3 regions of the Mesorhizobium sp. WSM4307 genome follow, and region 1 is predicted to be linked to each of the others. Evidence: predicted binding sites of a transcription regulator. Region 1 holds the regulator's gene; each other region holds the start of a gene.
The links. Region 1 encodes PhoB, which activates phosphate uptake and scavenging genes when phosphate is short. Its sites were predicted from a motif close to TGTCATNNANCTGTCAT; they were not measured.
Positions count from the first base shown of each region.

Region 1 (10,585 bases):
TGTCAGCGGAATTTTGATTTCCACCTTCAGACCGTCGGCCTGAAAATCGCGCCTGATCGTGCCGCGCAATTCGCGCGTGACGTTGAGGTCGATCAGCTTGGTGCCGAATCCGGTCTCGGCCGGCGCCTCGACTTTTTTCTTCCCGGCCTCCCGCCAGTTCAGCACCAGTGTCCGCTCCCGCCCGCGCCCTTCCACCGACCACTCGACCTTGAGCGCCCAGTCGCTCCTAAGCGAATTGGCGGAATTGCCGGCTTCGCCATATTTCAGCGCATTGGTCGCCAGCTCATGGAAGGTCAGGCCAAGCGCCTGCGTCGTGGTCTCGTCGAGCAGCACCTCCGGTCCCGACAACAACCCCTCGGGCAGGTCCTTGCCGAACACCTGGCCAAGCTCGATGCGGAGGAGGTCTGCGAGATCGGCCTTCTGCCAGCGCGAGCGCGTCAGCATGTCCTGGGAGGCTGCCATCGCCTGCAGCCTGGCCGAAAAAGACGCCGAAAACTCGTTGACGTCGGTCGCCCGCGACGCCGTCTGCCGCGCGATCGCCAGCACCCGGGTGATCGAATTCTTGATGCGATGCTTCATCTCCTGCAGCATCAGATCCTTTTCGAGCAGGCTCTTTTCGGTCGTCTCGTGCAGGCGCGAGGCCGCCTCATAGGCGCGCTCCTGAAAGCGCGCCACCAGCGCGATGGCGCCCGCCGCGAGCAGGCCGAACAGCCCCAGCATCATCGGGATGGCGCGCGACGAAGGCTGCGAGAAGGCGCTGGTCGGCCGGAACAGTACAGTCCACGGGCGGCCGGCTACCGTGATCTTGCGGGTGACCAGCAGCCGGTCGCCAAAGGCGGAGGCCGGCGGCGTCTCCGACCGGAACAAGAGATTGTCGCCGTTCACCGCGCCGTCATAGATCTCGGTGTTGACCGGCAGCAGCGGCGCGCGGCTGAGCGCGATCTGGAACAGGTCGCTGGCCCGGAAAGCCGCATAGAGAAAGCCCGCGGTCGAGGATCGTGATGCGTTGATGACCTCCGGCGCGGTTTCGACGTTGAGCCGCACGATAACCAGAAAGCCGGGGAAGGTCTGTTTCGCGCCTGTGCCCTGGCCCAGTTGCACCAGCCCGCTCGCATGCTGGCGGTCGTCGGCCATCGCCTTTTCGATCGCCGCGCGCCGCACCGGTTCGCTGAACATGTCGTAGCCGATGCCGCTCTGGTTGGACGGATCCAGCGGCTCGAAGAGCATGATGGGCGCACGCCAGGGCTGCGTCGTGTCCGGATAGACCGGATGGCTGGCGCCAAAATCGTGCAGGATGTCGCGTTCGACCGCCGCCTCGTCACCTGTCTTGACCAGCCTGAGGAATCCGATGCCACGCAGGCCGGCGAAATTGTTGTCGATGTCCAGCGCGTTGAAAAACGCCTTGAACTCGCTCTGAGAAATATCCCCATTGCGGGCGTCGAACAGGGCCTGTGTCGACCGCAGCAGCGACAAATGCAGGTCGATACGGCTCTCGATCCGGTTGAGGGCGTCGTCGGCCGCCGCCTCGAACTTGATGCGGGAGGCTTCCTGTGTCGCGAAATAGGCGAACCCCGCCATGGTCATGCTGATCAGCGCTACGGCGATGAACGCAACGATTGGAAAGAGTTTCTTCAACGGATGATGCGGTCCATGAGCAATACCGGACCTTTATGGGCAAGTCATCAGGCCAACACAATGGCAAGGCCAAGCCATCGTGATCACTGGCATATCACGTGAGCGGCAACCGGCCATGCCGATCAGCCCCTTTCGGGCCGTCGGCAGGCCTCAGGCGGCGATCTTCAGCGCACCCGGCCCGGGGATGGCGCCCGGAGGACATTTGCCCAGGATGATCATGCCGAGCACCTCGTCCTGGGTGACATCGGTGGTACGAGCGGTGCCGACGACCTGGCCGTTCTTCATCACGCAGACCCGGTCGGCCAGCTCGAAGACATCGTGGATGTCGTGGCTGATCAGGAAGATGCCGATACCATCGGATTTGAGCTGCCTGACCAGTTCGCCGACTTGCGCCGTCTCCTGCGGACCAAGGGCTGCCGTCGGCTCGTCCATGATCAGGATGCGGGCGTTGAACAAGATCGCGCGCGCGATCGCCACAGACTGGCGCTGGCCGCCCGACAGCTTGATCACCGGCTCCTTGAAGCGCTGGAAGCGCGGATTGAGTCGGCCCATCACCTTGCGCGCCTCGGCCTCCATGGCAACGTCGTCGAGCGTGCCCCAGCCGGTCATCAGCTCGCGGCCGAGGAACAGATTGGCGGCGGCGTCGACATTGTCGGCCAAGGCGAGCGTCTGGTAGATGGTCTCGATGCCGTATTTCTTGGCGTCTCGCGGGTTGGAGATCGAAGCCTCCTCGCCATTGACGAAGATCTGGCCGGCATCGCGCTTGTAAGCGCCCGACAGGATCTTGATCAGCGTCGATTTGCCGGCACCGTTATGGCCGAGCAGCGCCACGACCTCGCCGGGGAAAAGATCGATCGAGGCATCGTCGACGGCGCGGATGCCGCCAAAGGCGATCGAGATGTTGCGCATGTCGATCAGCGGCGTGCCAGCGGGGGCAGTTGTGGGAGCGATTTTGTCGGCCATGATCGTTTCTCCCCTAAACCCGCTTGCGATAGACGGTGTCGAGCCACACCGCGATGACCAGCACGGCGCCGACGACGATGCTCTGCAGCGGTGAGTCGATGCCGAGCAGCACCATGCCCGACTGCAATGACTGCATCAGAAGCGCGCCCAGCATGGCGCCCATCACCGTGCCGGAGCCGCCGGCGAGCGACGTGCCGCCGATGACGGCGGCGGCAATGACCAGAAGCTCGTCCAGCGTGCCCAGCGCATTGGTCGACGCGTTGAGCCGGGCCGACGAGATCGCCGCGCTGACCGCGGCCAGCACGCCCATGATCATGAACACCTTCATGGTCACCCAGCGGGTGTTGATGCCGGCAAGTTCGGCCGCCTCCGGATTGCCGCCAATGGCGAAAACATAACGGCCGAAACGCGTGCGCTTGGTGATGAAGGTCATGATGATGCCCACGGCCACCGCCATCAGCACCGGTATGGCAATGCCATGCGCGATGTACAGCCCGCCTTCGGGAACGGTAATGCCGTTCTGCTGGGCGTACTGGCGCACGATGCCGATCGGCCATGGATAGGAATTGGCGATCCAGACGGCGCCAAGGATAGCGGCGCAGGCAACCACGCCAAGCAAGGTCTCGGCCCAAACGGGGCGCAGCGGAAAGTGGAACCGCTTGCGCTGCGACCTGCCGTTGAGCAGCATGAAGGCGACCGCCACACAGGCGACGACACCGACGATCCAGCTGGCGGTGGCGCCGATCGAGCCGCGTGGTCCGCCGCCCATCAGCTGGAAGGTCGTGTCGAGCGGCGCGACCGTGCGCCCGCTGGTGATCAGCCATGCCATGCCGCGCCAGACCAGCAGGCCGCCCAGCGTCACGATGAAGGCCGGGACCTCCATATAGGCGATGATGAAGCCCTGGAACGCGCCGATCAGCAGACCAAGCGCCACGCCGGCCGCCAGCGCGATGATCCAGAGCCAGGGGTTTCCAAGCTGGAAACCGACGACGCGGATCAGGAATTCGGCCTGCGCCACGCCCATGATCATGCCGATCACACCTTCGACGGATCCGACCGAGAGGTCGATGTTGCGCATGACGATAACCAGCACCATGCCTGTCGCCATGATCGCGACCGACGAGGTCTGCACCGACAGGTTCCACAGATTGCGCGGCGTCAGGAAAAGCCCGCCCGACAATATGTGGATGCCGACCCAGATGACCAGCAGCGCGCCGATCATGCCGAGCATGCGCGTATCGAGCTCGGTAGCCTTGAGGAACCGTCCGACGGCGCTGAGTTCGGATGCACGCGCCCTGTCTGCTGCCGTGCTGCCGACCGGTTGATTAGAGGTCGTGTCGGTCATGCTGTCCTCCCACCGGTTTACCGTCTGGCGCGGGTACCGAACATGGATGCTATTTGCTTTCCGCGGTCATTTGAAGCGGGAAGCCCCTTGAGAAACGCCGCGGCTTTTGGGCCGCGGCGTCGATATCGAACGGTATTGCGCCGTTTAGTTGCAGGCGGCGACGCTGCCGGCGGCAACGCCCGCGCAGACTTCGTCCTTCTTGATCCAGCCGGCATCGATGACGACGTTGAGATTGTCCTTGGTGATGGCGACCGGGGTCAGGAACAGCGACTTGACGGTGTTGCCGCCAGGCGTCGTGAAGTCCTTCACACCGGCGATATCGGTCATCTTCTTGCCGTCGGCCAGCTGCGAGGCGATCTCGGCGGCGTTCTTGCCGAGTTCGCGCGCGTCCTTCCACACCGACACGGTCTGGGTGCCGAGCGCGATACGGTTCAGCGCGGCATGGTCGCCGTCCTGCCCCGAGACCGGCACGGTGCCAGCAAGCCCCTGCGCCGTCAGCGCCGCGACGACGCCGCCGGCGGTGCCGTCATTGGCCGCGACGACCGCGTCGACCTTGTTGTCGTTGGCGGTCAGGAACTGCTCCATGTTCTTCTGGGCGTTGGCAGGCAGCCAGCCGTCGGTATAGGCCTCGCCGACATTCTTGATCTTGCCGCTGTCGATGGCGGCCTTAAGCACTTCCATCGAGCCTGCGAACAGGAAGTCGGCATTCGGATCGGCGCCCGAGCCCTTGATGAAGACATAGTTGCCTTCCGGCTTGGCCTTGAACACCGCGCTGGCCTGCAAACGCCCGACTTCCTTGTTGTCGAAGGTCAGGTAGAAGACGTCCTTGTTCTCGATCAGGCGGTCATAGCCGACGACCGGAATGCCTTCGTCCAGCGCTTTCTGCACGGCCGGGCCGATGGCCGAGGCATCCTGGGCCAGGATGATCAGCGAATTGGCGCCCTGCGAGATCAGGCTCTCGACATCGGTAAGCTGCTTGCCGGGATTGGACTGCGCGTCGGCGGAAATGTACTTGTCGCCGGCGGCCTCAATCGCCTTCTTCATGGCGGCCTCGTCGGTCTTCCAGCGCTCTTCCTGGAAGTTGGACCACGAAACGCCGATGACCTTGTCTTTCGCCTGCGCGACCGACGCAAGCGTCAGCGACATGGCGACACCCGCCAGGATGGCGGCCGTGAATCTCTTCATGATATTCCTCCCTGCGCCGCGTATGGCGCGACCAAACTGGCCCTAAGGCCGGCACAGAGGCCCTATTTTTTCGAGCCTCGAAAAAACACTGATCCAACACCGGAACGCTGTCAACAACGATTCTGATGGATTTTGATGTCCCTCTGAATTTTTTTCGAGCTTCGCAATAAATAAATGACAGCACCGGCCGCTTCTGCCAGTATTTGACCGTGTCGCCGGCAGCGTTCGAGGGAGGCCGGAAGAACCGCGGCGACCGGGAGGATGTGAAAAAACATGTCGGTCGGAATCCGCCACGACGATCTGCGCCGGCGCAACCGCGCGATGGTGATCGCGGCCGTGCGCCAGGCTGGCCGGCCCTCACGCACCGAGATCGCCGCGACCACCGGCCTCAGCCATTCGACCATATCGGCGATTTCCTCAGACCTGATCGGCGAAGGCATCCTGGCCGAGGGCAAGCCGAGCGAGGCCGGCGCGCTGAAACGCGGCAGGCCGCAGGTCGGCCTCGGCCTCACTCCGGAGGCCGCGGCTGTGATGACCGTGGTGCTGTCGCTGAATTTCCTGTCGGTCGCAGTCATCGACTATGCCGGCCAGGTGATATCGGAAGAACAGCGCCGGCTGGACACGCTGACCATGTCGCGCGAGGCGCTGATCGGCGAATGCGTGGCCATCGTAAGGCGGCGCCTCGAGGATCCCGACATTGACGTGCGCAGCGTCGCCCGCATCGCGTTGGCGATCCAGGGCATCACCGATACCGAGGCCCGGGCGATGCTGTGGTCGCCGATCACGCCGCAGACCGACATCGCCTTCGCCGACATACTCGAAGCCGAGTTCGGCATCCCCGCCACCATGGAAAACGACTGCAACATGATGGCGGTGGCGCTGCGCAGGCGCGATCCCGAGCGCTACCGCGACGACTTCATCGCCATCCTGCTTTCGCACGGCATCGGCATGGGGCTGGTGCTGAAGGGCGAGCTGTTCACCGGCACCCATTCCTCGGGCGGCGAGTTCGGCCACATGATCCATCGGCCCGGCGGCGCGCTCTGCCGCTGCGGGCGGCGCGGCTGTGTCGAGGCCTATGCCGGCAATTACGCCATCTGGCGCAATGCCAGGCAGCTCGGCGAGGACACCGAGCCGGTGGCCGATGTCAGCGACGCGCAGATGCGGGCGCTGGCCGCGACGGCACGGGAACGGGACGGGCCCGAGCGCGAAGCCTATCGCAAGGCCGGCGAGGCACTGGGTTACGGCCTCGGCAGCCTGTTCGCGCTGATCGATCCGGCGCCCGTTGCCATGGTCGGCGTCAGCGCCGCCGCCTTCGATCTGATCGAGCCGGCATTGCGCGAGGCGATCGCCCAGACCGCCGGTGGTCAGCACTCGGAATCGATCTCCTTCGACACCGAACCGAACGAACTGCCGCTGATCCGCGAAGGTTGCGCCATGCGCGCGCTGACCTTCGTCGACCAGGAGATTTTCGCGCCGGGCGTGCAGGCAAGAACGGGTGCCGGAAAGAACGTTGCCTGACGGTCAGGGCGAAACTCGATCATTCTGAACGACCGCGTTCGGCCCGTTGCGACATCAATTGGCAATGTGTCTGCCTGTATGATCTGCTGATGTCCCGTTCGTTGGTGATCAACTTCAACATAGATCAGGCCGAGTTTTACGGCCTCGTCCATCGTGTTCGCAACTTCGGCGAGGACGTCTACCGCTTCCTGCGAACCAACGGCTGGGGCGAAATTATTATCGGCGAGGTCGACGCGGCCACTACGCAGCTGATCATTCGAGACATCAAACATTCAAAGCTCCAGCGCGTTGCTGTATGGGTCGAAGAGGAGATGAGGCGGCAACATCTGTTGGGAGAAGTCGAAGTCCGCTGATCACCCTCTTCACGGCATTGGCGACTACCTGCTGATTGGAGTTTCGATCTTGGAGCCTCATCCCGATTTTATCGGGATGAGGCAAGCTCTAGTCTTCCCGGATCGCGTAGCCCGCCCCACGAATGGTACGGATGACATCCGGCATGCGACCATTGTTGACCGCCTTGCGCAACCGGCCGACATGCACGTCCACGGTACGCTCGTCGATGTAGATCGTCTCGCCCCAGACATTGTCGAGCAGCTGGCTGCGCGAGAACACGCGGCCAGGATGGCGCATCATGAATTCGAGCAGGCGGAATTCGGTCGGCCCGAGCCGGATCTCGCTCTTCTTGCGGTAGACCCGGTGCGATTCACGGTCGAGCACGATATCGCCGACCTTGAGCACGCTGGACAGCACTTCCGGCTTGGCGCGGCGCAGCAGCGCCTTGATGCGGGCCATGAATTCCGGCGTCGAGAACGGCTTGACCAGATAGTCGTCGGCGCCGGTGGAAAGCCCGCGTACACGGTCGCTTTCCTCGCCCCGCGCGGTCAGCATGATGATCGGCAGCCGCTCGGTCTCGGGCCGCATCCGCAATCGCCGGCAGAGTTCGATGCCGGATACCGCCGGCACCATCCAGTCGAGCACGAGCAGGTCGGGCACGTTCTCCTGCAGGCGGATTTCGGCTTCGTCGCCGCGTGTCACCACCTCGACCTGGTAACCCTCCGATTCCAGATTGTAGCGGAGGAGCACGCCGAGCGGCTCCTCGTCCTCCACCACCATGATGCGTGGTGCGATCATCGGTTGGTTACCCCTGCGCTCAGGCCGCCGGCGCCGACATCGCCGTCTCGTCCTGTTTTGGACGGTTGGCGGGCAGCTGCGTGCCGGTCAGGACATAGTACGCATTCTCGGCGATATTGGTCACGTGGTCGCCGATGCGTTCGAGATTCTTGGCGCAGAACAACAGATGCGTGCAAGCCGTGATGTTGCGCGGATCTTCCATCATATAGGTCAGCAGTTCGCGGAAGACGGAGGTGTATTTGACGTCGATGCGCTCATCGTCGGCGCGCAGCTTCGCCAGTGCCGCGGCATCGCGCGCCGCATACTCCTCGATGACGCCCTGCACCTGGATCAGCACCAGCTGCGCCATGGCGTCGATGGAATGCGACAGGTCGCGCGGCGTGGCGCTGAGGCCGACAGTACCGACGCGCTTGGCGATGTTCTTGGCAAGGTCGCCAATGCGTTCGAGGTCGCCGGCCATGCGGATCGAGCCGACGACATGGCGCAGATCGTCGGCCATCGGCTGGCGCTTGGCGATCAGCGTGATGGCGCGGTCGTCGAGTTCGCGCTGGCGCGCATCCATGATGGCGTCGTCGGAGACGACGCGCTGGGCGAGCGCATTGTCGGAGTTCAGCAGCGCCTTGGTGGCGCCGCCGACCATCGAGCCGGCGAGATCGCCCATGTCGCTGATCAGCCTGCTGATCTGTCCGAGATCCTCGTCGAAGGCTGCGACTGTGTGTTCGGCCATGATCCTGGTCCTCGTATGCGTGCGATCAGCCGAAGCGGCCGGTTATGTAGTCTTGCGTGCGCTTCTCGCGGGGCGACGTGAAGATCTTCTCGGTGCGGTCGAATTCGACCAGTTCGCCCAGATACATGAAGGCGGTCTGCTTCGAGACGCGCGCCGCCTGCTGCATGTTGTGGGTGACGATGACGATCGTATAGTCGGCCTGCAGCTCGTCGATCAGCTCCTCGATCTTGGCGGTCGACAGCGGGTCGAGCGCCGAGGCAGGCTCGTCGAGCAGGATGACTTCTGGCTTCACCGCCACGGTGCGGGCGATGCACAGCCGCTGCTGCTGGCCGCCCGACAGGCTGAGGCCGCTAGCATTGAGCTTGTCCTTGACCTCGGTCCACAGTGCCGCGCGCTTGAGCGCCTGCTCGACGCGGCCGTCCATCTCGGCCTTGCTGATCTTCTCGTAGAGCCTGACGCCGAAAGCGATGTTCTCGTAGATCGACATCGGGAACGGCGTCGGCTTCTGGAACACCATGCCGATCTTGGTGCGCAGCAGGTTGAGGTCCTGCGAGCGGTCGAGAACGTTCTGGCCGTCGAGCAGCACCTGGCCCTCGGCGGTCTGCTTGGGATAAAGCTCGTAGATGCGGTTGAAGACGCGCAGCAGCGTCGACTTTCCGCAACCCGACGGGCCGATGAAGGCGGTGACGCTGCGCTCGGGCAGCGACAGCGTGATGTCCTTCAGCGCCTTCGACTGGCCGTAGTAGAAATTGAGGTTCTTGACCTCGATCTTGGCCTTGGTCGCCGCCTCTGCGGCGATCGTCATGTCTGGAGACAACATCTGGCTCATTTGTCCTCTCTGCGTCCGGTCAGGCTGCGCGCAAAGATGCTGAGCGCGAGAACCGTCAATGTGATTATGAGTGCACCGGTCCAGGCCAGCTGCTGCCATTCCTCATAGGGGCTGAGAGCGAACTGGAAGATGGTGACAGGCAGGCTGGCCATCGGCGCGTTGAGATTGCTCGACCAGAACTGGTTGTTCAGCGCCGTGAAAAGAAGCGGTGCGGTTTCGCCGGAGATGCGGGCGATGGCCAGCAATATGCCGGTGACGATGCCCGAAAGCGCGGCACGATAGGCAACCGAGCGGATGACCACCCAGCGCGGCGCGCCGATCGCGGTGCCGGCTTCGCGCAAGGCGTTGGGCACCAGGTTGAGCATGTCCTCGGTGGTGCGCACGACGACGGGGATGACCAGGATGGCGAGTGCCACGGCACCGGCGATCGCCGAGAAATGCCCCATCGGCCGCACCATCAGCTCATAGACGAACAGGCCGATGATGATCGACGGCGCCGACAGAAGGATGTCGTTGATGAAGCGGACCACCGTGGTGAGCTTCGAGAAGCGGCCATATTCGGCCATATAGGTGCCGGCCAGCACGCCGATCGGCGTGCCGACGATGATGCCGATGATGGTCATCACGATGCTGCCGTAGATGGCATTGAGCAGGCCGCCGGCGTCGCCGGGCGGCGGCGTCATTTCCGTGAAGACCGAGAGGGAGACGCCGGCCAGGCCCTTGTAGAGCAAGGCGCCAAGGATCAACGCCAGCCAGGCAAGGCCGATGCAGGCGGCGATGACGCACAGCGCCATCATCACGCCATTCTTGCGCTTGCGGCTCTGGTGAAGCGATGCGGCTGTCGACATCGGTCAGGCTCCCGTGCGGGCGTCGATGCGCATCAGCATGTAGCGGGCGATGGCAAGGATCAGGAAGGTGATAACGAACAGGATGAGGCCGAGCGCGACCAGCGAGGAAGTGTAGAGGTCGCCGACCGCTTCGGTGAATTCGTTGGCGATGGTCGCCGAGATGGTCGTTGCCGGCGCAAACAGCGACGTCGAGATGCGGTGCGCGTTGCCGATGACGAAGGTCACCGCCATCGTTTCACCGAGGGCGCGGCCGAGGGCGAGCATGACGCCGCCCATGATGCCGATGCGGGTGTAGGGAATAACGACCCGGCGCGTGACCTCCCAGGTCGTGCAGCCGATGCCATAGGCCGATTCCTTCAGCACCGACGGCACCGTATCGAAGACGTCCTTGGTGATCGAGGTGA
Region 1 is NZ_VFTB01000010.1:103,641-114,225, reverse strand. Features, by position in the region: gene FJV83_RS24320 (CHASE domain-containing protein) at 1-1,635, opposite strand, end outside; gene FJV83_RS24315 (ATP-binding cassette domain-containing protein) at 1,786-2,598, opposite strand; gene FJV83_RS24310 (sugar ABC transporter permease) at 2,612-3,943, opposite strand; gene xylF (D-xylose ABC transporter substrate-binding protein) at 4,088-5,128, opposite strand; gene FJV83_RS24300 (ROK family protein) at 5,402-6,646, shown strand; gene FJV83_RS24295 (hypothetical protein) at 6,736-6,999, shown strand; gene phoB (phosphate regulon transcriptional regulator PhoB) at 7,088-7,777, opposite strand; gene phoU (phosphate signaling complex protein PhoU) at 7,797-8,504, opposite strand; gene pstB (phosphate ABC transporter ATP-binding protein PstB) at 8,530-9,333, opposite strand; gene pstA (phosphate ABC transporter permease PstA) at 9,330-10,181, opposite strand; gene pstC (phosphate ABC transporter permease subunit PstC) at 10,185-10,585, opposite strand, start outside.

Region 2 (10,585 bases), on a different contig from region 1:
CCAACCGGAATCGCCGGACTGGAGCCGCCCAAGTCGCGACATGATGAATCGCTGTTCGGCCGGCTGGCGGGCGAGTTCGAGAGCCTGTCGATAGGAGGCTCTCGCTGCCTCTGTCAGGCCAAGCCGCCGCTGCATATCGGCCCGCGCCGCATGTGCCAGATGGTAGCCATCGAGGCCGCCTTGTGCCATCACGATCTTCGATCGCCGCCAGACCGGCTTGCGGCCCGTCGCGCATGCCAAGGGGCGGCGGCACGGTTCAGCGTGACCACCGGAGAGGGGGCGACGCACCTCAGCACGTCGTAAACCGGGTCGTGCCGAATTCCTTCAGCACCGATGCCGCCTCGGTGACATGCCTGCGATAGGTTTCCTTGCTGGCGGCGGGCACGGCGGCGACAAATCCTGCGATATAGTTCACTGTCTTTCTCCTGTTGGCTGATGCTGCTTGCCGCTTTGGCTTCCCGGAAGCTCCGAGAACGCCAATGGTCGAACGGCCCAGCCTGGATTCGACATGGCTGCGAAATTGTTCTTGGGCGGCGTTGCCTGAATGCCGTGGCGCTCTATTCGGACGCCAGCCTGTCGCCCCAGTCCAGCCGCCGGGCCAGCTTGAAGTCCGCGCCGTCACGCTTGGTGAACAGTTGCTCCGTGGCCGTGCCGTCATCCTGGCAAAGCTTGAGCAGAACCTTGCCCGAACCGGATTTCGGCGGTGCGATGACCCGCGCGGCGTGCGAGGCGGCCGGCTGGCGCGACGCGGCGACAAAGATGAATTTCTCGTCTTCCCACGGTACATCGGCGTCCTTGGCCAGCCGGTGCAGGCGCGAGCGGGCGACGCGACGGGAAAAGTGGCACCAGTCGGGCGGGGTAAGCGGGCAGGGCGCCTCGTGCGGACAAGGCGCCAGCAGATGTGCCCCGGCGGCGATCAACTGCGCGCGCACCGCCAGAATGCGCTGCCAGCCCGCCGGCGTGCCCGGCTCGACGATCAGCAATGTGTCTGTCGTCAGCTGCCACAGCCGGTCGACCATTTTGGGCAACGATGCCGGCACGATCTCGTCCAGCACATAGGCGCAGGTCACGAGGTCCGCCGGCCGAAGGTCGGCAAGGTCCGTTGTGACGTCGCCGGCACGCCAGACGGTTCGGGTTGTGATGGCATCGGCGGCAAGCGTCTCGCCGACCTTGCGCACGGCCGCACTCGCCTCCAGCAAGACCGCCTGTTCGAGGTCGGGCCAGAGATCGTTGGTGGCCCAAAGCACCGTACCAGGGCCGGCGCCGGCATCGAGCAGGGTTTTCGGCTCGAAGTCCGGCCGGGTCGCGTTCAGTGCGTCGAGACTGGCGCGGACCGCGGCATAGGTCGCCGGCAGCCGCGTCGCCAGATAGGCTTTGACCGCCATGTCCTGCGCCATGTGCAGGCGGCCGTCGCGCAGTTCCGCACGGTAGCGCTCCGACAGGGTTTTCGCCGCTTGCTTCAGCTCAAGCAGAGGGATTTTTTCCAGGATGCGATCGACGGCTTGTCGAAGAGGGGCCGGCAGTTCCAACGCTATGCTCCTCGCGGTGCGAGCACGATGAGCGACGCGCCGGCTATGCAGAGTGCGGCGCCAGCAACATCCCAGCGGTCGGGCCGCACGCCTTCCACCAGCCACAGCCAGGCAAGCGAGGCAGCGATGTAGATGCCGCCATAAGCGGCATAGGCGCGGCCTGCGGCATTGGTGTCGACCAGCGCCAGAAGCCAGGCGAACAAAAGCAGCGAGACGAAGCCTGGCGCCAGCCACAAGGGCGATCTTTCCAGCCGCCACCAGGCCCATACCGAAAAGCAGCCGGCTATCTCGGCGAGCGCCGCGGCGGCATAGAGGAGGTAAGTCATGAAAAAGGCCTCGCGACGATCACAAGGCCTTTTTCAGGGCAGGGGCCGGGAATGGCAAGCGCCAATGGCGAACGGCGTGCCTACTCCGCAACCTTGCGGCGGCGGGCGGGCTTGACTGGCTTCTCGACGGGAGCCGCCTCGCGGCGGCCCAAGTCACGCATCTCCAAGGCCTTTTCGCATTTGGCCATGTAGTCGCGGGTCATCGGCAGCGTGTCGTTCTTCTTGGCGATCTGGAACTGGAAGATGACCAGGTCCTGCCAGCGGAAGGCGGCTTCCGAAGCGGCCAGATAGAATTCCCACATGCGGCAGAAGCGTTCGTCGTAGATGGCCTTGGCCTTGTCGCGGTTGGCGGCGAAGCGCTGGCCCCAGTGCTTCAGCGTGTCGGCATAGTGGAGGCGCAGGATTTCGATGTCGGTGACGACAAGGCCCGACTTCTCGATCGCCGGCATGACTTCCGAGAGCGCGGGGATATAGCCGCCGGGGAAGATGTATTTGCGGACGAAGGCGCTGGTCGCCCACGGAACACCCGACCGGCCGATCGTGTGCAGCAGCATGACGCCATCGGGCTTCAGCAGCGTTGCCGCCTTGTCGAAGAAGGTGCGGAAGTGGTTGACGCCGACATGTTCGAACATGCCGACCGAAACGATGCGGTCGAAGCGTTCGTTGAGTTCGCGATAATCCTTCAGCTCGAAATGGACGTGGCTTTCCAGGCCTTGCGCATGCGCCCGGTCGGTGGCTACGCCATGCTGTTCGGTCGACAGCGTCACGCCCTGGACGTCGACGTCGAACGCCTTGGCCAGATATAGGCCGAGCCCGCCCCAGCCGGAGCCGATGTCGAGCACGGTCTGGCCGGCCTTCAGCCTGAGCTTGGCGGCGATATGGCGCTTCTTGGCGGCCTGCGCCTCTTCCAGCGTCATGTCAGGCTGTTCGAAATAGGCACAGGAATACTGCATGTCCTCATCGAGGAAGAGCCGGTAGAGATCGCCCGACAGATCGTAGTGGCGCTGCACGTTGCGGCGCGAACGCGAGGCGGTGTTGATCTGCTGCAGGCGGCGGAAGGCGTGGCGCAAGCCTTCGATGGCTTTCGACCAGGTCGCGTCGATGCCGCCGCTGCCCATGTTCTGGAAGGCGATCCGCATCAGCCCCAGCACGCCGCCTTCGAGGATGTCGAGTTCGCCCTCCATGTAGGATTCGGGCACCGCCAGCATCGGATCGAAGGTGATGGCGCGTTCGGCATGCCGGGTCTTGATATGCATGTGCACCGGCTCGCCGCTGCCGTCGCCGAAGATGACTGTCGAGCCCTTTGGCCCGGTTACCTTGAGATTGCCCGTGCGCACCAGGCGGTCGAGAACGCGCTTCAGCAGAATGTTCATAACCAAGTGTCCCCTCACGGTCAGACTGGCTGCCTTAATTCTGCAACAATATATGGGGGTTCGAAAAGTTCCTTTTGGCACAAAAATGCCCGGGCGAGAGGCCCGGGCATTGGTCCAGAACGGCTGGATTACGACAAAGTGATCGGAGCGCTGCTCCCTCGCTTGCCGTACGCGATCAGGCGTTGTCTTCGCCGCCGTCGAACTCGGCATTCGGATCGAAGAAGTTTTCCGGCCGTGCATTGTCGTTGATGTCGTCGCCATAGATGGCTTCGGCGGTGGTCAGCGTCTCGCCCTTGGCCTGGCGCTCGGCTTCGTCGGCCGTGCGGGCGATGTTGAGCGTGACGGTGACTTCGACTTCCGGATGCAGCGCGATCGCCACATTGGTGAGACCGATGGTCTTGATCGGCTGGTTGAGCAGGATCTGGTTGCGGTTGACCGAAAAACCTTCCGCCGTCAGCAGCTCGGCGATGTCGCGCGTCGACACCGAGCCGTAGAGCTGGCCGGTTTCACCGGCGGAGCGAACGGCGATGAAGCTCTTGCCGTCGAGCTTTTCGGCAACCTGGCTGGCTTCCGACTTGCGCTCGAGATTGCGGGCTTCGAGCTGAGCGCGCTGGCCTTCGAACTTCTTCTTGTTGGCTTCGTTGGCGCGCAGCGCCTTGCCCTGCGGCAGCAGGAAATTACGGGCAAAGCCGTCCTTGACCTTGACGGTATCGCCCATCTGGCCGAGGCGGGAAACGCGTTCGAGAAGAATGACTTCCATGGTTTTGTTCCTTTTGTTTGGGCGTCCCTCCATGAAGGCAGGCGCCGAATTCTCTGGAACAGGTCAGGAAGCTTGAGCACCTTGAGCGCCGGTGTCGCTGTCCTGCCTGTCGCGGCAGTTAGAGGCCTTGACCTCAACTCGGGATTTGATGGCTGAACCGGTCATGCCCGTCATGGCCGGCGAAAGGAACGGGCGGCGAACCGCCCGTTCGGAAGAATTAGCGGACCACGTAGGGCAGCAGGCCGAGGAAGCGGGCGCGCTTGATCGCCTTGGCGAGCTCACGCTGCTTCTTCTGGCTGACGGCGGTGATGCGCGACGGCACGATCTTGCCGCGCTCGGAAATGTAGCGCTGCAGCAGACGCACGTCCTTGTAGTCGATCTTGGGCGCGTTGGCGCCGGAGAACGGGCAGGTCTTGCGGCGACGATGGAACGGGCGCCGGGTCGGGATCTGGTTGATGTCGACCATTATTCTGCACCCCCTTCAAAGCCTTCGCGCGGACGGCGCGGACCACGATCGCCACCGGCGTCGCCAAACGAACGCGGCGGACGATCGCCACGGTCGCCGCGATCACGGTCGCCGAATGAACGCGGGCCACGATCGCCACGGTCGCGGTCGCCGAAGCTGCCGCGCTCGGAGCGCTCTTCGCGCTTCTGCATCATGGCCGACGGACCTTCCTCATGTGCCTCGACCTTGATGGTCAGGAAACGCAGGACGTCCTCGGACAGACCCATCTGGCGCTCCATTTCGTTGAGCGCTGCCGGCGGGCAGTTCAGGTCCATGAGCGTGTAGTAGGCCTTCCGGTTCTTGTTGACCCGGTAGGTGAGGGACTTCAGTCCCCAGTTCTCGACCCGGCCGACGGACCCGCCATTCGCGGAGATGACGCCCTTGTACTGTTCGACAAGCGCATCGACCTGCTGCTGCGAGAGGTCCTGCCGGGCAAGAAACACATGTTCGTAAAGAGCCATTATGTCTTCGTGCCTTTCTTCGTTTCTCTCCCGGTTCCCGGCGGCAAAAGCCTCTGCAACTTCTCTGACCCGCCTGTCCCGGTTAAAGGGGCGGGGAAGAAAGGAGCATGACGAGACGGTCGAGAGCGGAGACACGGGAGGCGGAAGCACTTCTGGCTTCACACGAAGGCTTTGATAAAACCTCCGGCCCTCCGTTCAGCCCCCAGCTGGGACCGGCAGATTGGCGGCGTCTATATAGCAATCCACTGATAAGGCAAGGGCAAGCGGCGGTCCCGATGTCGCAGGGCGCCGGAAAATCAGGCGGCAGCGCCGGAATGGCCTGGTGATTCCGGGAACCGGCCCTTAACCACAGTGTCAGGTTGTGCAGGGTTGAGCCTCGCCGTCAACGGTCGATTCATCATGGAAGGCGCAAAAGCCCGGGCGATCCGCGCAGAACAAGCGGCAAGCATTTCCGGGGGTAAGGATGCTTCTCAACAGATTCTGGCGCTCGAAGAGCGGCAATTTCGCACTGCTGATGGGGCTCGGCCTGCCGGCCATCCTGTCGGCCGTGGCCTTCGCGGTCGACGTGTCCACCGTCATGCGAGCCAAGAGCAACCTGCAGAATGCTCTCGACGCCGCCAATCTTGCCTCCTCGCATCTCGGCGACCTCGACATTACCCGCACCGATGCCTTCGACCGCTATTTTCAGGCCAACATCGCCGGGCATGGCGAACTCGCCAACGCGCAGGCGACGCTGACCGTCGACAGGGGCGTCAACTTCATCAAGACCAAGGCGGCTGCGTCGGCCGACGTCAATTTGAACTTCGGCTTCCTGTTCGGCCGGAACAGACACATTGCCGTCGATGCCTCGGCGGTCGAATCGAACAATCAGCTCGAAGTCGTGCTGGTGCTGGACAATACCGGCTCGATGGCCGGTGCCCGCATGACGGCGTTGAGAACGGCGACGAAGTCCCTGCTGGACACACTCGAGGCGACGAAATCGCCGACGCGCCAGATTCGCGCCTCCCTGGTTCCGTTTGTCACGGCCGTCAACGTCAATGGCGATGAATTCGACCCGTCCTGGATCGACATGGACGGCAAGTCTTCCACCAATGGCGTCAATTTCCCCGTCATCGACGGCAAGCGTCCCAATCATATGGCGCTTTTCAAGCAGCTCAAGGACACCGGATGGACCGCGGCCGGATGGAACGGCACCGGATGGAAGGGCTGTGTCGAGGCGCGGCCGGGCGCTTATAACATTTCCGATACCCCACCTGACCCGGACAAGCCCGACACGCTGTTCGTTCCGTATTTTGCGCCGGACGATCCGGAAGGTGCCCAAAAGCCGTCTAGCTCCTATGGCAATGCGGCCAAATATTACAACAATTCCTATCTCGACGACGCCAGCGACAACACCAAGGTCGCCAAGCTGAAAGGCAACCGCCTCGGTATCGATCTCAGCAGTCTGGCCGACCCTGTGCCACCGGCCGACAAGGCTGCCAAGGAAAAGGTGGCTAAATATGTTGTGCCGACCAACGAGCTCATCACCGAGACGGGTTCCCCCATCACCGTCGGCCCGAACCGCGCTTGCCCGACACCCATCGTCCCCCTGACCGACGATTTCGACAAGCTGCGCAAGGCAGCAAGCGAGATGACCGAGTGGAACGGTTCGGGCACCAATGTCTCCGAAGGCCTGTCGTGGGGCATGCGGGTGCTGTCGCCCGCCGCGCCCTACACCGATGGAGCGCCGTGGAAGACGCGCGGCATCAGCAAGATCGTGCTGTTGCTCACCGACGGCGAGAACGTTGTCTATGGCGCCAGCGAACAGCCGACAAAGTCCGACTACACATCCTATGGCTATCTGGCGGGTGGCCGTTTCGGATCGGACGATCAGACCGCCGCGGCGCGCAATGTCGACGGCTGGACCAAAAGCGTTTGCACGCAACTGAAGGACGAGGACGTGCAAATCTACACCATGGTGCTGCAATCCGACACCGCCGCCAACCGCGCGCTTTACAGTGCCTGTGCATCCGACCCGAGCGGCTACTATGCCGTCAACGACCCGGCCAAGCTGCCGGACGTTTTCCAACAGATCGCCAACAAGTTCTCAAGGCTGCAACTGACGAATTGAGTGTTCGCCCCGCCAAGTCCAGACTGAATCCGATGGGTCGGCTGATCAACTCGTGTGGACGACGACCTTGTCGACCGTCTCGGGGAAGAAGGCGGGCGCCGCGTGGCGCTTGCCGAACATCATGTCGTACTGGATGAGCCGGAAATCGCGGATCGCCGGGTCGATCTCCTTCTGGCGCGACCAGTCGGGCGTGGCCTCGCCGGCCGGGGTCAGAAGCAGGTTGCGGTCGACGACGCGGTAGCGCTCCCGCATCTCGCCCAGGAAGCCGGTGTAGTAAGGATGGCTGATGCCGGCAGCGGTCAGGATATGATAGGGCAGGAACGCGGGGCTGACCGCACCCAGGTTCTCGACCGGACCGGAGCGGTTCGACCAGATGATCAGCGGCGTCTGATGATGTTCAAGGGCGGCTTCCGGCGTCGGTTCCTTGCGCGGCGCGACATTGTCCTTCAGGAAGCCGGTTTCGACATAGACCGGTCCCAGCGGCGGCAGATGGTCGCCGAAGAAGGCGATCACGGTGGGGCGGGAGCGTTTCTTCGCCCATTCGACAAGGCGTTCAAGGCCGCGGTCGGCGTCGGCTGAGCCCTCGGCGTAGCTGAGCAGCGACTCGCGCGCCCACTGGCTGATCGGTGCCTGCACTACGTGTGTCGGATTGTAATAGCGGTTCGGCTCGTAGGGACCGTGGTTTTGCAGGCTGACGGCAAAGAAGAATACCGGGTCGTCGCTGGCGTCGGCCTCGCTGATGATCTCATCGGTCATCGCCGCGTCGGATGCCAGCGGCCCGCGCTTTTCCATGGGCGGCAGCGTCTCTTCGGATTTGAAATCGTTGAAGCCGAAATCGGCATAGACCGCGCCACGGTTCCAGAACCAGTTGGTGCCGGGATGGATGGCGCGCGCCCGGTAGCCCTGGCTCTTCAGGAAGGTTGCGAGCGAAGGCGTCGGCGTGCGCACATATTGCTGATAGGGGATGCTGCCGGCTGGCAGGAATGCGTTGGAAAAGCCGGTCAGCGCCTCGAACTCGATGTTGGCGGTCATGCCGCCGAATTCGGGCGAGAACATCGAGCCCGAGCGCAGCGCCCGCACATTGGGGATCGGGTCGGGCGTGATGCTGACGCCGGGCAGCTTCGTCGGATCCCAGAAGGATTCACTCATGACGATGATGATGTCGGGCTTCTCGGCCGGCACCGAGACGGTCACATCCGAGCGGTCGATCGCCGCGATCGCCTTGTCCGTGTAGCCCGGCGGAGCCGAGACATGCGCCATCGGCACGTTGAGCGCGAAGGCGAGCGCAAAGCCGTTGGAGGCATAGTTTTCCTTCTGGTCCCACATGATCGGGATGATCTGCAGCCGATCCCTGGTCCAGGAGAAGGTGGCATAGTCCATGATCGAGACGAAGAAGGCGAGCATCGGCACCGCCAGCGTCAGCCGGGCAAGGCGGCCCTTGTGGCTGAGCGCTGGAACCTTGCGGCGCCACAGCCGCCAGCCATAGACGAGCAGCGACAGGCCGGCGATGATGACGACGACCATGGCGAGCGCGGTCATCGGCCGGTCACGTACCAGAAGCGGCAGCAGCGCGAAGATCTGGCGAGCGTAGAGAAAGTCAGTCGGGTAGAGCGGATCGCCGAGATAATGCGATTTCTGATGGCCGACAAAGGCTAGCGCCAGAGTCAAGGGCGCGACGATCATCAGGCTCTGATGGCTGCGTCCCAGAACGGCGTCGAGACCGATGAGGATCAGCGCGAACACGACGATGGTGGTCCAGCCCGGCTTGAGCGGCTGCAGGAAAAAGGAAACGGTGCCGGCAACGTCACCGCGCACGATCAATTCGATCGCGAACACCAGGATGGCGGAGATCGCGAGGCTTATCAGCCCGTAACGGACGACCGGCCATCTCCGGCCGGGCAGATAGCCGGTGGACGGATCGTCTTCCAGGAATTGAGGCGCAGCTTTGCTGGCGCGTTTTGAACTCTTTGCCACTTTAACTTCCCACCCGGCGACAACCCAAGTCACGCGATTGTCATATAATTGTCACGCAAAGCTAGCGCCTGTGGCGGAAATAAGAAGAGCCAGCGAACGATTCGTGAGCGGTTTTCATCAGGTGTGATCGCCAAAAAGCCCTTTCGGAACAGGCACTCGGCCTACGGTTCGCAACTGGGGCCGGGTTGAACCGGGCTTGACTTGGCGGCCCGCCTTGCGCCACAGGCAGGGAAAATTCGTGTTATCGGCAAGTAAAACCAGTCTTCGGGAGCCCACGCATGGCCGTCGCATTCACCTTTCCGGGACAAGGCAGCCAGGCTGTCGGCATGGGCAAGGATCTCGCCGACACCTTTCCCGAGGCACGCAGGGTTTTCCAGGAAGTCGATGACGCGCTCGGCGAAAACCTGTCGAAGCTGATCTGGGAAGGTCCGGAAGAGACCTTGACGTTGACCGCCAACGCGCAGCCGGCGCTGATGGCGGTTTCGCTGGCGGCGATCAGGGCGCTGGAAGCGCGCGGTTTCTCGCTGAAGGACAAGGTCGCCTATGTCGCCGGCCATTCGCTGGGCGAATATTCGGCCCTTGCCGCCGCCGGTTTCGTTTCCGTCGCCGATGCGGCCCGGTTGCTGCGCATTCGCGGCAACGCCATGCAGGCAGCGGTGCCGGCCGGCGAAGGCGCCATGGCGGCCATCATCGGACTTGAGCAGGCGGATGTCGAAGCGGCTTGCACCGAGGCCGCGCAAGGCTCCGGCAAGGTCTGCCAGATCGCCAACGACAATGGCGGCGGCCAGCTGGTCATTTCCGGCGCCAAGGCCGCGGTCGAGCTAGCGGCGAAACTGTGCACCGAAAAGGGCGCCAAGCGGGCGCTGATGCTGCAGGTCTCGGCCCCCTTCCATTCGGCGCTGATGGCGCCGGCGGCCAATGTCATGCGCGACGCGCTCGCCGGTGTGACGAAGTATGCGCCGACGGTGCCAGTAGTGTCCAACGTCACGGTGACCCCGACCAGCGACCCCGACGAGGTCGCCCGGCGCCTGGTCGAGCAGATCACCGGCCGCGTGCGCTGGCGCGAAACGGTCGAATGGTTCGGCGCCAACGGCGTCACGACGCTTTACGAGATCGGCGCCGGCAAGGTGCTGTCGGGCCTGGCACGGCGCATCAACCGCGACATCGCGACATCGGCCGTCGGCACGCCGGCCGATGTCGAGGCCGCGTTGGCCGCATTCGCATAATCCACTGGCGATTTGACCCCACCCGTGTGAAGGGTGTTTTCTCAGATCAGGAGACGAAAATGTTCGAACTGACCGGCCGCAAGGCACTCGTCACTGGCGCATCGGGAGGCATCGGCGAGGCGATTGCCCGCGTGCTGCATGCGCAAGGCGCCATTGTCGGCCTGCACGGCACCCGCATCGAGAAACTGGAAACTTTGGCGGGCGAACTCGGCGATCGGGTCAAGCTGTTCCCGGCCAATCTGTCGAACCGCGATGAAGTCAAGGCGCTCGGCCAGAAGGCGGAGGCCGAACTCGAAGGCGTCGACATACTGGTCAACAATG
Region 2 is NZ_VFTB01000002.1:149,002-159,586, forward strand. Features, by position in the region: gene FJV83_RS36850 (hypothetical protein) at 1-189, opposite strand, end outside; gene FJV83_RS04265 (DUF1428 family protein) at 290-415, opposite strand; gene FJV83_RS04270 (small ribosomal subunit Rsm22 family protein) at 558-1,529, opposite strand; gene FJV83_RS04275 (YnfA family protein) at 1,532-1,855, opposite strand; gene FJV83_RS04280 (cyclopropane-fatty-acyl-phospholipid synthase family protein) at 1,936-3,228, opposite strand; gene rplI (50S ribosomal protein L9) at 3,404-3,988, opposite strand; gene rpsR (30S ribosomal protein S18) at 4,206-4,454, opposite strand; gene rpsF (30S ribosomal protein S6) at 4,454-4,954, opposite strand; gene FJV83_RS04300 (pilus assembly protein) at 5,418-7,064, shown strand; gene FJV83_RS04305 (LTA synthase family protein) at 7,110-9,038, opposite strand; gene fabD (ACP S-malonyltransferase) at 9,317-10,264, shown strand; gene fabG (3-oxoacyl-[acyl-carrier-protein] reductase) at 10,324-10,585, shown strand, end outside.
Region 2: a site for PhoB is predicted at 9,077-9,093, ahead of FJV83_RS04305 (LTA synthase family protein). Genes of this name have one in related genera too.

Region 3 (10,585 bases), on a different contig from region 1:
ACCATGATCTTTTCCGAAAACCAGCAGCCACTTTTCGCTTACGCGGTCCCTTGGTTCGGGATCACGGGCAGGCAATTTTAGACGAAGGAATGCTCATTCCATATTGACTATGGATTGGAATTATTATTTCATATTCCCGGCACCACGCTGCCGCTCGCGCGTGTTACCCAAACAATGTTGTTCCTGACAACAAGACTGACGGGAGGATCCAATGAGCGAAGCAGTGGACGCCAAACAGGTGCCGCTCGACGTCATCACCATCGGTCGCGCTTCCGTCGACCTCTATGGCCAGCAGATCGGCTCGCGGCTGGAGGACATCACCTCCTTCGCCAAGTCGGTCGGTGGCTGCCCGGCCAACATTTCGGTCGGCACGGCGCGGCTCGGCTTGCGTTCGGCGCTGCTGACGCGTGTCGGCGACGAGCAGATGGGCCGCTTCATCCGCGAACAGCTGAAGCGTGAAGGCGTCAACACCGACGGGCTGAAGACCGACAAGGAGCGGCTGACCGCCCTAGTGCTGCTTTCGGTCGAGAGCGAAGGCGTTTCGCCGATGATCTTCTACCGTTCGGACTGCGCCGACATGGCGCTGGCGCCGGAAGACATTGACGAGGCGTTTATCTCTTCGGCGCGTTCGATCGTCGTCACCGGCACGCATTTTTCGCGCCCCAACAGCGACGCCGCCCAGCGCAAGGCGATCCGCATCATGAAAGCCAAGGGCGGCAAGGTTGTCTTCGACATCGACTATCGGCCCAATCTGTGGGGCCTCGCCGGCCATGCCGAAGGCTTCGAGCGCTACGTCAAATCGGACCGGGTCTCGGCCCAGCTGAAGACGGTTCTGCCCGATTGCGATCTCATCGTCGGCACCGAGGAAGAGATCATGATCGCCTCGGGCGCCGACGACTGCCTGAGCGCGCTGAAGACGATCCGCGCGCTGTCGTCGGCCACCATCGTGCTGAAACGCGGCGCCATGGGCTGCATCGTCTATGACGGACCGATCAGCGACGATCTGGAAGACGGTGTCGTCGGCAAGGGTTTTCCGATCGAGATCTACAATGTGCTGGGCGCCGGCGACGCCTTCATGTCCGGCTTCCTGCGCGGCTGGCTGGGTGGCGAAGACCATGCGACGGCAGCGACCTGGGCCAATGCCTGCGGCGCATTCGCCGTGTCGCGGCTGCTGTGCGCGCCGGAATATCCGACCTTCGATGAGCTGCAGTTCTTCCTCAAGAACGGCAGCAAATACAGGGCGCTGCGCAAGGACGAGGCGATCAACCATATCCATTGGGCAACCACCCGGCGGCGCGACATCCCGTCGCTGATGGCGCTCGCCTGCGACCACCGCGTGCAGCTCGAGGACGTGGCGGCGAAGGCCGGTGCCGATCCGGCGCGCATCCGCGATTTCAAGGTGCTGGCGGTCAAGGCAGCGGCGAAGGTCGCTGCCGGCCGTGACGGCTACGGCATGCTGATCGACGAGAAACATGGCCGCGAGGCGATGTTCGAATTCGCCGGGCATCCCTTCGCCTGGCTCGGCCGCCCTGTCGAATTGCCGGGCTCGCGGCCGCTGCGCTTCGAATTCTCGCAGGATATCGGCTCGCAGTTGGTGGAATGGCCGGTCGATCACTGCATCAAGTGCCTGTGCTTCTACCATCCCGACGATCCGGCGGCCTTGAAGGAAGAACAGCAGCAGAAATTGCGCGCGCTGTTCGAGGCGGCGCGGAAAGTCGGCCGGGAACTTCTCATCGAGATCATCGCCGGCAAGCACGGCAAGCTCGACGACACGACCATTCCGCGCGCGCTGGAAGAGCTCTATGCGCTCGGCATCAAGCCGGACTGGTGGAAGCTCGAGCCGCAGGCGTCGAGCGGCGCCTGGGCGAGGATCGAAGCGGTGATCCTGAAGCATGATCCGTGGTGCCGTGGCATCGTGCTGCTTGGCCTGGAAGCGCCGCAGGACGAGTTGGAGGCAGCTTTCGCCGCTACCGCCAAGGCACCGATCGTCAAGGGTTTCGCCGTCGGCCGCACCATCTTCGTCCATGCGGCTGAGGAGTGGCTGGCCGGCAGGATGTCGGATAACGAGGCTGTCGCCGACATGGCCTCGCGCTTCGAACAGTTGACCGAGGCGTGGCTTGCCGCGCGCGGCCGCAAGGCGGCATAAGAAGGCATTGGGACTGCGGAGGAAAACACCATGAGCAAGACAATCCGCCTGACGATGGCGCAGGCGCTGACCCGCTTCCTGTCCCGCCAGATGACCGAGATCGACGGCAAGAAAACGCCGATCTTCGGTGGCGTCTGGGCGATCTTCGGCCACGGCAATGTCGCTGGCATAGGCGAAGCGCTCTACCAGGTGCGCGACGAATTGCCGACCTTCCGCGCTCACAACGAACAGGCGATGGCGCATGCGGCGATCGCCTATGCCAAGGCCAATTTCCGCAGCCGCTTCATGGCGGCGACCTCTTCGATCGGTCCCGGCGCGCTCAACATGGTGACGGCTGCCGCACTTGCGCATGTAAACAGGTTGCCTGTCCTGTTTTTGCCCGGCGACGTCTTCGCCAACCGCATTCCCGATCCGGTTCTGCAGCAGGCCGAGGATTTTTCCGACGGCACGGCGACGGTCAATGACTGCTTCCGTCCGGTCTCGCGCTATTTCGATCGCATCACCCGGCCCGAGCAGATCATCCCGGCGCTGAACCGCGCCATGCAGGTGCTCACCGATCCGGCCGATTGCGGTCCGGTGACGCTGTCGCTCTGCCAGGATGTGCAGGCCGAAGCCTATGACTATCCCGAGAGCTTCTTCGCCGAACGGGTCTGGCACCAGCGCCGGCCACGCCCGGACCGCCACGAGCTTGCCGCCGCTGTGGCGGCACTCAAGGGCGCCAAGAAGCCGCTGGTGATCGCCGGCGGCGGCGTTCTCTATTCGCAGGCCTCCGATGCGCTGGCCAAATTCGCCGAGGGCGCCGGTATTCCGGTCTGCGAGACACAAGGCGGCAAATCCTCGCTGCCGGACGATCATCCGCTCAACATGGCGGCGGTTGGCGTCACCGGCACCTCGGCGGCCAACCGGCTGGCTGAAGAAGCCGATGTCGTGCTCGCCATCGGCACGCGCCTGCAGGACTTCACCACCGGCTCATGGGCGCTGTTCAAGAATTCCGGCAAGACCATCATCGGGCTCAACGTCCAGCCTTTCGACGCCGGCAAGCACCGCGCCCTGCCACTGGTCGCCGATGCGGCCGAGGGGCTCGCAGAACTTGGCGCGGCGCTGACAGGCTGGAAGGCGCCTGCCGCCTGGACCGACAATGCGGCCAAGGGCAAGAAGGCCTGGCAGGCCGACGCGGCCAAGGTGACGGCGTCGACCAACGCCGCCTTCCCGTCCGACGCGCAAGTGATCGGCGCCGTGCAGCGCGCCATGGGCTCCGGCGTGACGCTGCTGCATGCCGCCGGCGGTCTGCCCGGCGAATTGCACAAGCTTTGGCAGGCCGGCGCGCCCGGCTCCTACCACGCCGAATACGGCTTCTCGACGATGGGCTACGAGATTGCCGGCGGGCTCGGCACCAAGATGGCGAAACCCGGCGAAGAGGTGGTCGTCATGATTGGCGACGGCTCCTATCTGATGCTGAATTCCGAGATCGCCACTTCGGTGATGCTCGGCCTCAAGCTGACTATCGTGCTGCTCGACAACCGAGGCTATGGCTGCATCAACCGGCTGCAGATGGCGACCGGCGGCGCCAACTTCAACAATCTCCTGAAGGATTCGCGCCACGAAATCCTGCCCGACATCGACTTCGCCGCGCATGCGGCGAGCATGGGCGCGATATCAGAGAAAGTGCCGTCGATCGCCGGCCTGGAAAACGCCCTGCAGAAGGCGAAGACGAACGACCGCACCACCGTGCTGGTCATCGACACCGACCCGCTGGTCTCCACCGACGCCGGCGGCCATTGGTGGGATGTGGCGGTGCCGGAAGTCTCCGCGCGGCCGCAGGTCAACGCGGCGCGCAAGGCCTATGACGAAAAGCGCCAGATGCAGAGCGTCGGCGACTGATGCAGCTACCCCCCTTCTTCCCGTCCCCATACGGGGAGAAGGTGCCGGCAGGCGGATGAGGGGCAGCGCCGGCGGCCCAAGAATGAACTGTTCTAAACCGGAGTGACGACTTGAAAGCCAAACTGGGCATGTCCCCCATCGCGTGGTGGAACGACGATCTTGCGGAACTGAGCGATGACGTGTCGCTGGAGGAGTGCCTGCGCCAGTCGCGCTCGGCCGGTTTCACCGGCATGGAGATGGGGCGGCGTTTTCCCAACGACCCTGCCGTCATGCTGCCGATCCTCAAGGCCGCCGACGTGACGCTGTGCGGCGGCTGGTTTTCCGGCACGCTGGTCGATGAGGAGATGAGCAGGAACAAGGATCGCATCCAGCCGATGATCGAGCTGTTCAAGGCGGTCAACGCGCCTTGCATCGTCTATGGCGAGGTCGGCCGCTCGATCCAGGGCGACCGCTCGAAGCCGCTGGCCACCAAGCCGAAACTTTCAGGCGACGAGATGAAGGCCTATGCAAGGCGCCTGACCGAATTCGGCGAATGGTGCGCCGAACAAGGCATGCCGCTGTCCTACCACCATCACATGGCGGCTGTGGTCGAGACCGAGCCGGAACTCGACGCCTTCATGCGCCATTCCGGCGAAGGCATTCCGCTGCTGCTCGATGCCGGCCACCTGGCCTTCGCCGGCGGCGATGTGCTGCGCGCCATCGACAACCACCACAAGCGCATCAGCCATGTGCATGTGAAGGATGTGCGCATGGCCGTGATCGACAAGCTCGACCGCACGAAACAGTCCTTCCTCGACGCCGTGGCGCTCGGCGCCTTCACCGTGCCGGGCGACGGCTCGCTCGACTTTGGCGCCATCGTGCAGCGCTTCGCCGACTATGGCTATGAAGGCTGGTTCGTGGTCGAGGCAGAGCAGGACCCGAAGAAGAACCCGCCGCTCAAGATGGCGCAGGTCGGCCACAAGGAGCTGATGCGGGTGATGACGGCGGCCGGCTACACGGTCGAAACCCAGGGTTTTCCGAATGCCTGACGCGACGGGTTCACGGCGAGGCAGGTTGCTGTAGATTGGCCCGATGAAAGATTCCGAGCACCCCTTCTTCCGCCCGTTGTGGCGGCGTGTCGCCGTCGTCGCGGTCTGCGTCATCTGGTCGATCATCGAGTTCGCCACCGGCACGCCATTCTGGGGCACCATCGCGCTCGGCTTCGCCGGCTATGCCGTCTGGCAGTTTTTTTATCTGTACAAGCCGGCCGACGAGAACAAGGCGACGGCCGAGTCCGAACCGAAGGAGTAACCCGATGTCCAAGCTGCTCGTCAAAGCCGACAAGGGCCATGGCCGCGTCGCCCATGTGACGCCGAAAAGCGCCGGCTGGACTTATGTCGGTTTCGACCTGCATCGGCTGCAACCCGGCGAAAGCGCCTCGGGAAAGACGGAAGACCGCGAAGTCTGCCTGGTCTACGTCACCGGCAAGGGCACAGCGAAAGCCGACGGCAAGGATCTCGGCCTGCTCGGCGAGCGCATGTCGCCCTTCGAGGGCAAGCCTTGGTCGGTCTATGTGCCGGAGGGATCGGACTGGTCGGTGACGGCTGACACGGATCTCGAACTCGCCGTCTGCTCGGCGCCCGGCCTTGGCGGCGGCCTGCCGGTTCGGGTGATCGGGCCGGACGATCTCGGCCAGGAGGTGCGCGGCAAGGGCACCAACACGCGCTACGTCACCAACATCCTGCCGGAAGGCAAGCCGGCCGATTCGCTGCTGGTGGTCGAGGTCATCACGCCCGGCGGCCACACGTCGAGCTATCCGCCGCACAAGCATGACCAGGACAATCTGCCCGCCGAATCCTATCTCGAGGAGACCTACTACCACCGCCTCAACCCGCCGCAGGGCTTTGCCTTCCAGCGCGTCTACACCGATGCCGACAAGGATGGCCATCGCGCGCTCGACGAAGCCATGGCGATCGAGGATGGCGATGTCGTGCTGGTGCCCAAGGGGTATCACCCCTGCGCCGCCTGCCATGGCTACGACCTCTATTACCTCAACGTCATGGCCGGACCGAGGCGGACGTGGAAATTCCACAATGCGCCCGAGCACGAATGGTTGATGAAGGCCTGACCGGTCCGAGATTCCTCCTGAACCTGTTGATCCAGCTCGGAAAAATCGTCGGCTAAGGACCTATTGGGGTGATTTGCCTTCGAAAACCCTGCAAAGCTTCGTCAATCTGTCATGGAAATCACTTATGGCAGCGGTCTGACGAGGATTTTTGATGCGTTATGCCATCTATTTCACCCCCCGGCAGGACGAACCGCTGGCGCGGATCGCCGCCAACTGGCTGGGCTGTGACCCGTTCGGCGCGGCGACAAGGCCGGTTGAGGCCGTGGCCGATTTGTCGGCGGCGGAAGTTGCCTTCCACACCGCCTCGGCCCGCCGCTATGGCTTCCACGCGACGCTGAAGGCACCCTTCCGCCTGGCCGCCAACGAGACCGAGGCTTCGCTGCGCGCGGGGCTCGACCAATTTGCCGAAGCGACGCCCGTCGTGACGATCCCACGTCTCGTCGTCAGCCAGATCGACAGCTTCTTCGCGCTGGTGCCGGAGGGGCCGCTGCCGCCGCTCAACCGTTTCGCCGATGAGGTGGTGCGCGATTTCGACCGGTTCCGCGCGCCGCTGACCGAGGCCGAGATCGAGCGGCGCAGCCCGGATTCGCTGAAGCCGGCCGAGTTCCGCAATCTCTGCCAATGGGGCTACCCCTATGTCTTCGAGACCTTCCGCTTCCACATGACGCTGTCGGGCCGCGCCGGGCCACAGGAAAGCCCTCGTTTGCGCGCAGCAATCGACAGCCTGTTCGCGGATGTGCTGCGGCAGCCGGTGCTGGTCGACGCGCTGACGCTGTTTGTCGAACCCGAACCGGGCGCGCCGTTCATGGTGCTTTCGCAGCACGCGCTGGGACGCCGCCCGGCAAGGAAAATCGCCTGAACACCCCTGCTCGAAGAACCAAAGGACTGCCCGAAATGACCGCCGAGACCGTTCTTTCCAACGCCCGCATCGTGCTTGCCGACGAGATCGTCGAGGGGTCGCTGGTGCTGCGTGACGGCTTTATCGCCGACATCGATGCCGGCAGCAGCCACACCAGCGGGAACATGGCCGGCGAGGACATGGGCGGCGACTATGTCATTCCCGGGCTGGTCGAGCTGCACACCGACCACCTGGAAGGCCATTACGCACCCCGGCCGAAGGTGCGCTGGAACCCGATCGCCGCGGTGCTTGCCCATGACGCGCAGGTGGCGACGGCCGGCATCACCACCGTGCTCGACGCCTTGCGCGTCGGCATGGACGAGGACGCCGACCTCACCTTGGCCGATATCCGCAAGCTGGCCGATGCCATCGAGGACAGCGTCGCGCAGGATCGTCTGCGGGCCGATCACTTCCTGCATCTGCGCTGCGAGGTTTCGGCGCCGGATTGCCTGCAGGCCTTCGCCAATTTCGACCGGGACGACCGGGTCAAGCTGGCTTCGCTGATGGATCATGCGCCCGGCCAGCGTCAGTTCGTCAATCTCGAAACCTATGCCTACTACTACCAGCGCAAGCTGAAGCTGACCGATCGCGACTTCCAATTGTTCTGCGAGAAGCGGATGGCGGAATCGGCGCGCTATTCGGCGCCGAACCGCGCGGTGATCGCGGCTGCCTGCCATGAGCGCGGCATCGTGCTCGCCAGCCATGACGACGCCACTTCGGGCCATGTCGACGAGGCGATCGAGCAGGGCGTGCGCGTTGCCGAGTTTCCGACCACCGAGGAAGCGGCGCGCGCTTCGAAGGCCGCGGGCCTGGGCGTTCTGATGGGTGCGCCGAACGTCATGCGCGGCGCCTCGCATTCGGGCAATGTCTCGGCGCGCACGCTGGCCGGCGACGGGCTGCTCGACATCTTGTCATCAGACTATATTCCCTTCAGCCTGATCCAGTCGGCCTTCTTCCTCGGCGACATGGTCGAAGGCATTTCGCTGCCGCAGGCGGTCGCCATGGTGTCGAAGAACCCGGCCGAGGCCGTTGGCCTGACCGACCGCGGCATCATCGAGCAAGGCCGCCGCGCCGACCTGGTGCGCGTGCGTGTGGATGACCATGTTCCAGTGGTGCGCACCGTCTGGCGGCAAGGGCGCCGGGTCGCATGATGGTGTCGGCCTTGATCGAGCGTGAATTGTCAGCTGAAACGTTCCCCGTTCGTCATGGCGTGTTTGTCGCGGTCGTGGGGCCAAGCGGCGCCGGCAAGGACACGGTGATCGGCTACGCCCGTGCCCTCTTCGCCGACGAGACCCGGCTGGAGTTCGTGCGCCGCGTCATCACCCGGCCGAGCGATGCGGCGAGCGAGGATCACGACACGCTGGCCGACGCCGCCTTCGTCGAGGCCGAGGCCGACGGCGCCTTCGCCATTTCCTGGGAAGCGCATGGCTTGCGCTACGGCCTGCCTGCCGATGTCGACTGGTCGGTCGCCAATGGCCATGTGGCGGTGGCGAACGTGTCGCGCGCGATCATTCCCACCTTGCGCGAGCGCTATGCCAATCTGGCCATTGTCGAGATCACTGCTTCGCCTGACGTGCTGGCCTCGCGGCTGGCCATGCGCGGCCGCGAGTCGCGCGGCGAAGTGCTGGCGCGCCTGGCGCGCAGCGCCAATGTGACCCTGACCGGCCCCGGCGTGACCACGATCGACAATAGCGGCCCGCGCGAAGTGGCCGGCGAGCGCTTCGCCGAGCTGCTGCTCAAGGCAATGGCCTTCTCCGACATGTCGGGCATGATCTGATTTAGGCGTGCGTCCCGCAGCCGCAGTATGCGCGGCTCGATTGGCCCCAAGCGCCGCCCATGGGCGTTCACTTGCTTTCCCGCGGCTTCCGGAGCGCTATGTGGTGCTGACCATAGAAGTGATTCCGGGCCACGCGTCCTGGAACACCCGCTCAGAGAACCCGTGGCGAACGAGACAGGACAGGAAGCTTTGATGCAGACGCTGACGCCCATCCTCCCGACGGTCACGGCGGCATTTCTCGCCTCCTTCGTCGAGGTCGTCGAAGCCTTCACCATCGTGCTTGCGGTCGGCGTGACGCGCAGCTGGCGCCCGGCGCTGACGGGCGCCGCCTTGGCGCTGGCGTTGCTGGCGGCGCTGGTGCTGGCATTCGGACCGCTGCTGGCGCTGGTGCCGATCACCACGCTGCAGTTCGTCGTCGGGGTGCTGCTGATCCTGTTCGGCATGCGTTGGCTGCGAAAGGCGATCCTGCGCAGCGTCGGCGTCATCGCGCTGCATGACGAGGACGCGGCCTTTTCCAAGGAGACCGCCGCCCTCACCCAGCAGGCCAATGACCGCCGCGCCGACCACCTCGCCGGCCTGGCCTCGTTCAAGGCGGTGCTGCTCGAGGGTGTCGAGGTGGTGTTCATCGTCATTGCCGTCGGCGCCGCCCATGGGCAGACGCTCTACGCCAGCCTGGGCGCGCTGGCAGCCTTCGTCCTGGTGATGCTTATCGGCCTGGCGGTGCACCGGCCGCTGGCGCGCGTGCCGGAGAATGCGCTGAAATTCGTGGTCGGGCTGATGCTGACCAGCTTCGGCATCTTCTGGACCGGCGAAGGCATCGGCGCCGACTGGCCGGGCGCCGATCTCGCTCTGCTCGCCATCTTCGCCATCGTCGCGCTGGCGTCCTTTGCCATGGTGCGCTGGCTGCGCGGCACCTATACTGTATCAGCCGGAGGGTTCGCCCGATGAGCGTCATCCGCCTTGTTGCCAGGGAATTCCTCGGCATGTTCGTCGATGACGGCAATCTGGCGCTGCTGGCACTGATGCTGGTGGCCGCCGTCGCGGCGGCGGTGAAGCTGCTGGCCCTGCCGCCGCTGCTCGGCGGCGCGCTGCTGCTGGTCGGCTGCCTCGCCATCCTGCTGCAAAGCGTTCGCCGCGCGGCACGTGCGGTCAAACGATAAAGACGGCACGCATGGCCACTACTTCAGACATCGTTTCGATAGCGAAACGATGTTCGAGGTACACTGGCTATCCCTTGAACGCCGGCAGGGTCAGGCCCTTGACGCCGACATCGAGCGCGAACAATCCGCCCGGATTCTTCTGGCGGACGAAGTGGCTTGCCGGGCGCCTGAGCACGGCCGAGGTGACATAGAGGATGTCGAGATCCTTGCCGCCGAATTCGCAGCACGTCGGCAGGTCGGTCGGCAGAACCACGGTCTGCATCAATTCGCCATCAGGATCGTATCGGCAGACCTTGCTGGTCACCGGGATGGTCACCCAGTAGCAGCCCTCGGCATCGACGGTGGCGCCGTCGGCGACGCCGCCGGTCATCGTCATGTCGATGAACGTTCGGCGATTCTCGATATCGCCGGTGGCGGCATCGAAATCATAGGCCCACACCGCGCCGGCATGGCTGTCGGAGAAATACATGGTCTTGGAATCCGGGCTCCAGGCGAGCCCGTTGGAGCAGCCGATGCCGTCGATCATCTTGTGCACCGACAGATCAGGATCGAGCCGGTAGAGCGCGCCGATGAATTCGATCGGCTGACCCGGCACCTCGAACATCGAACCCGACCA
Region 3 is NZ_VFTB01000006.1:392,920-403,504, reverse strand. Features, by position in the region: gene iolC (5-dehydro-2-deoxygluconokinase) at 212-2,146, shown strand; gene iolD (3D-(3,5/4)-trihydroxycyclohexane-1,2-dione acylhydrolase (decyclizing)) at 2,177-4,027, shown strand; gene iolE (myo-inosose-2 dehydratase) at 4,138-5,055, shown strand; gene FJV83_RS17220 (hypothetical protein) at 5,099-5,317, shown strand; gene iolB (5-deoxy-glucuronate isomerase) at 5,322-6,134, shown strand; gene FJV83_RS17210 (DUF1045 domain-containing protein) at 6,286-6,993, shown strand; gene FJV83_RS17205 (alpha-D-ribose 1-methylphosphonate 5-triphosphate diphosphatase) at 7,029-8,183, shown strand; gene phnN (phosphonate metabolism protein/1,5-bisphosphokinase (PRPP-forming) PhnN) at 8,180-8,809, shown strand; gene FJV83_RS17195 (COG4280 domain-containing protein) at 9,002-9,757, shown strand; gene FJV83_RS17190 (hypothetical protein) at 9,754-9,969, shown strand; gene FJV83_RS17185 (SMP-30/gluconolactonase/LRE family protein) at 10,037-10,585, opposite strand, start outside.
Region 3: a site for PhoB is predicted at 6,231-6,247, ahead of FJV83_RS17210 (DUF1045 domain-containing protein). Genes of this name have one in related genera too.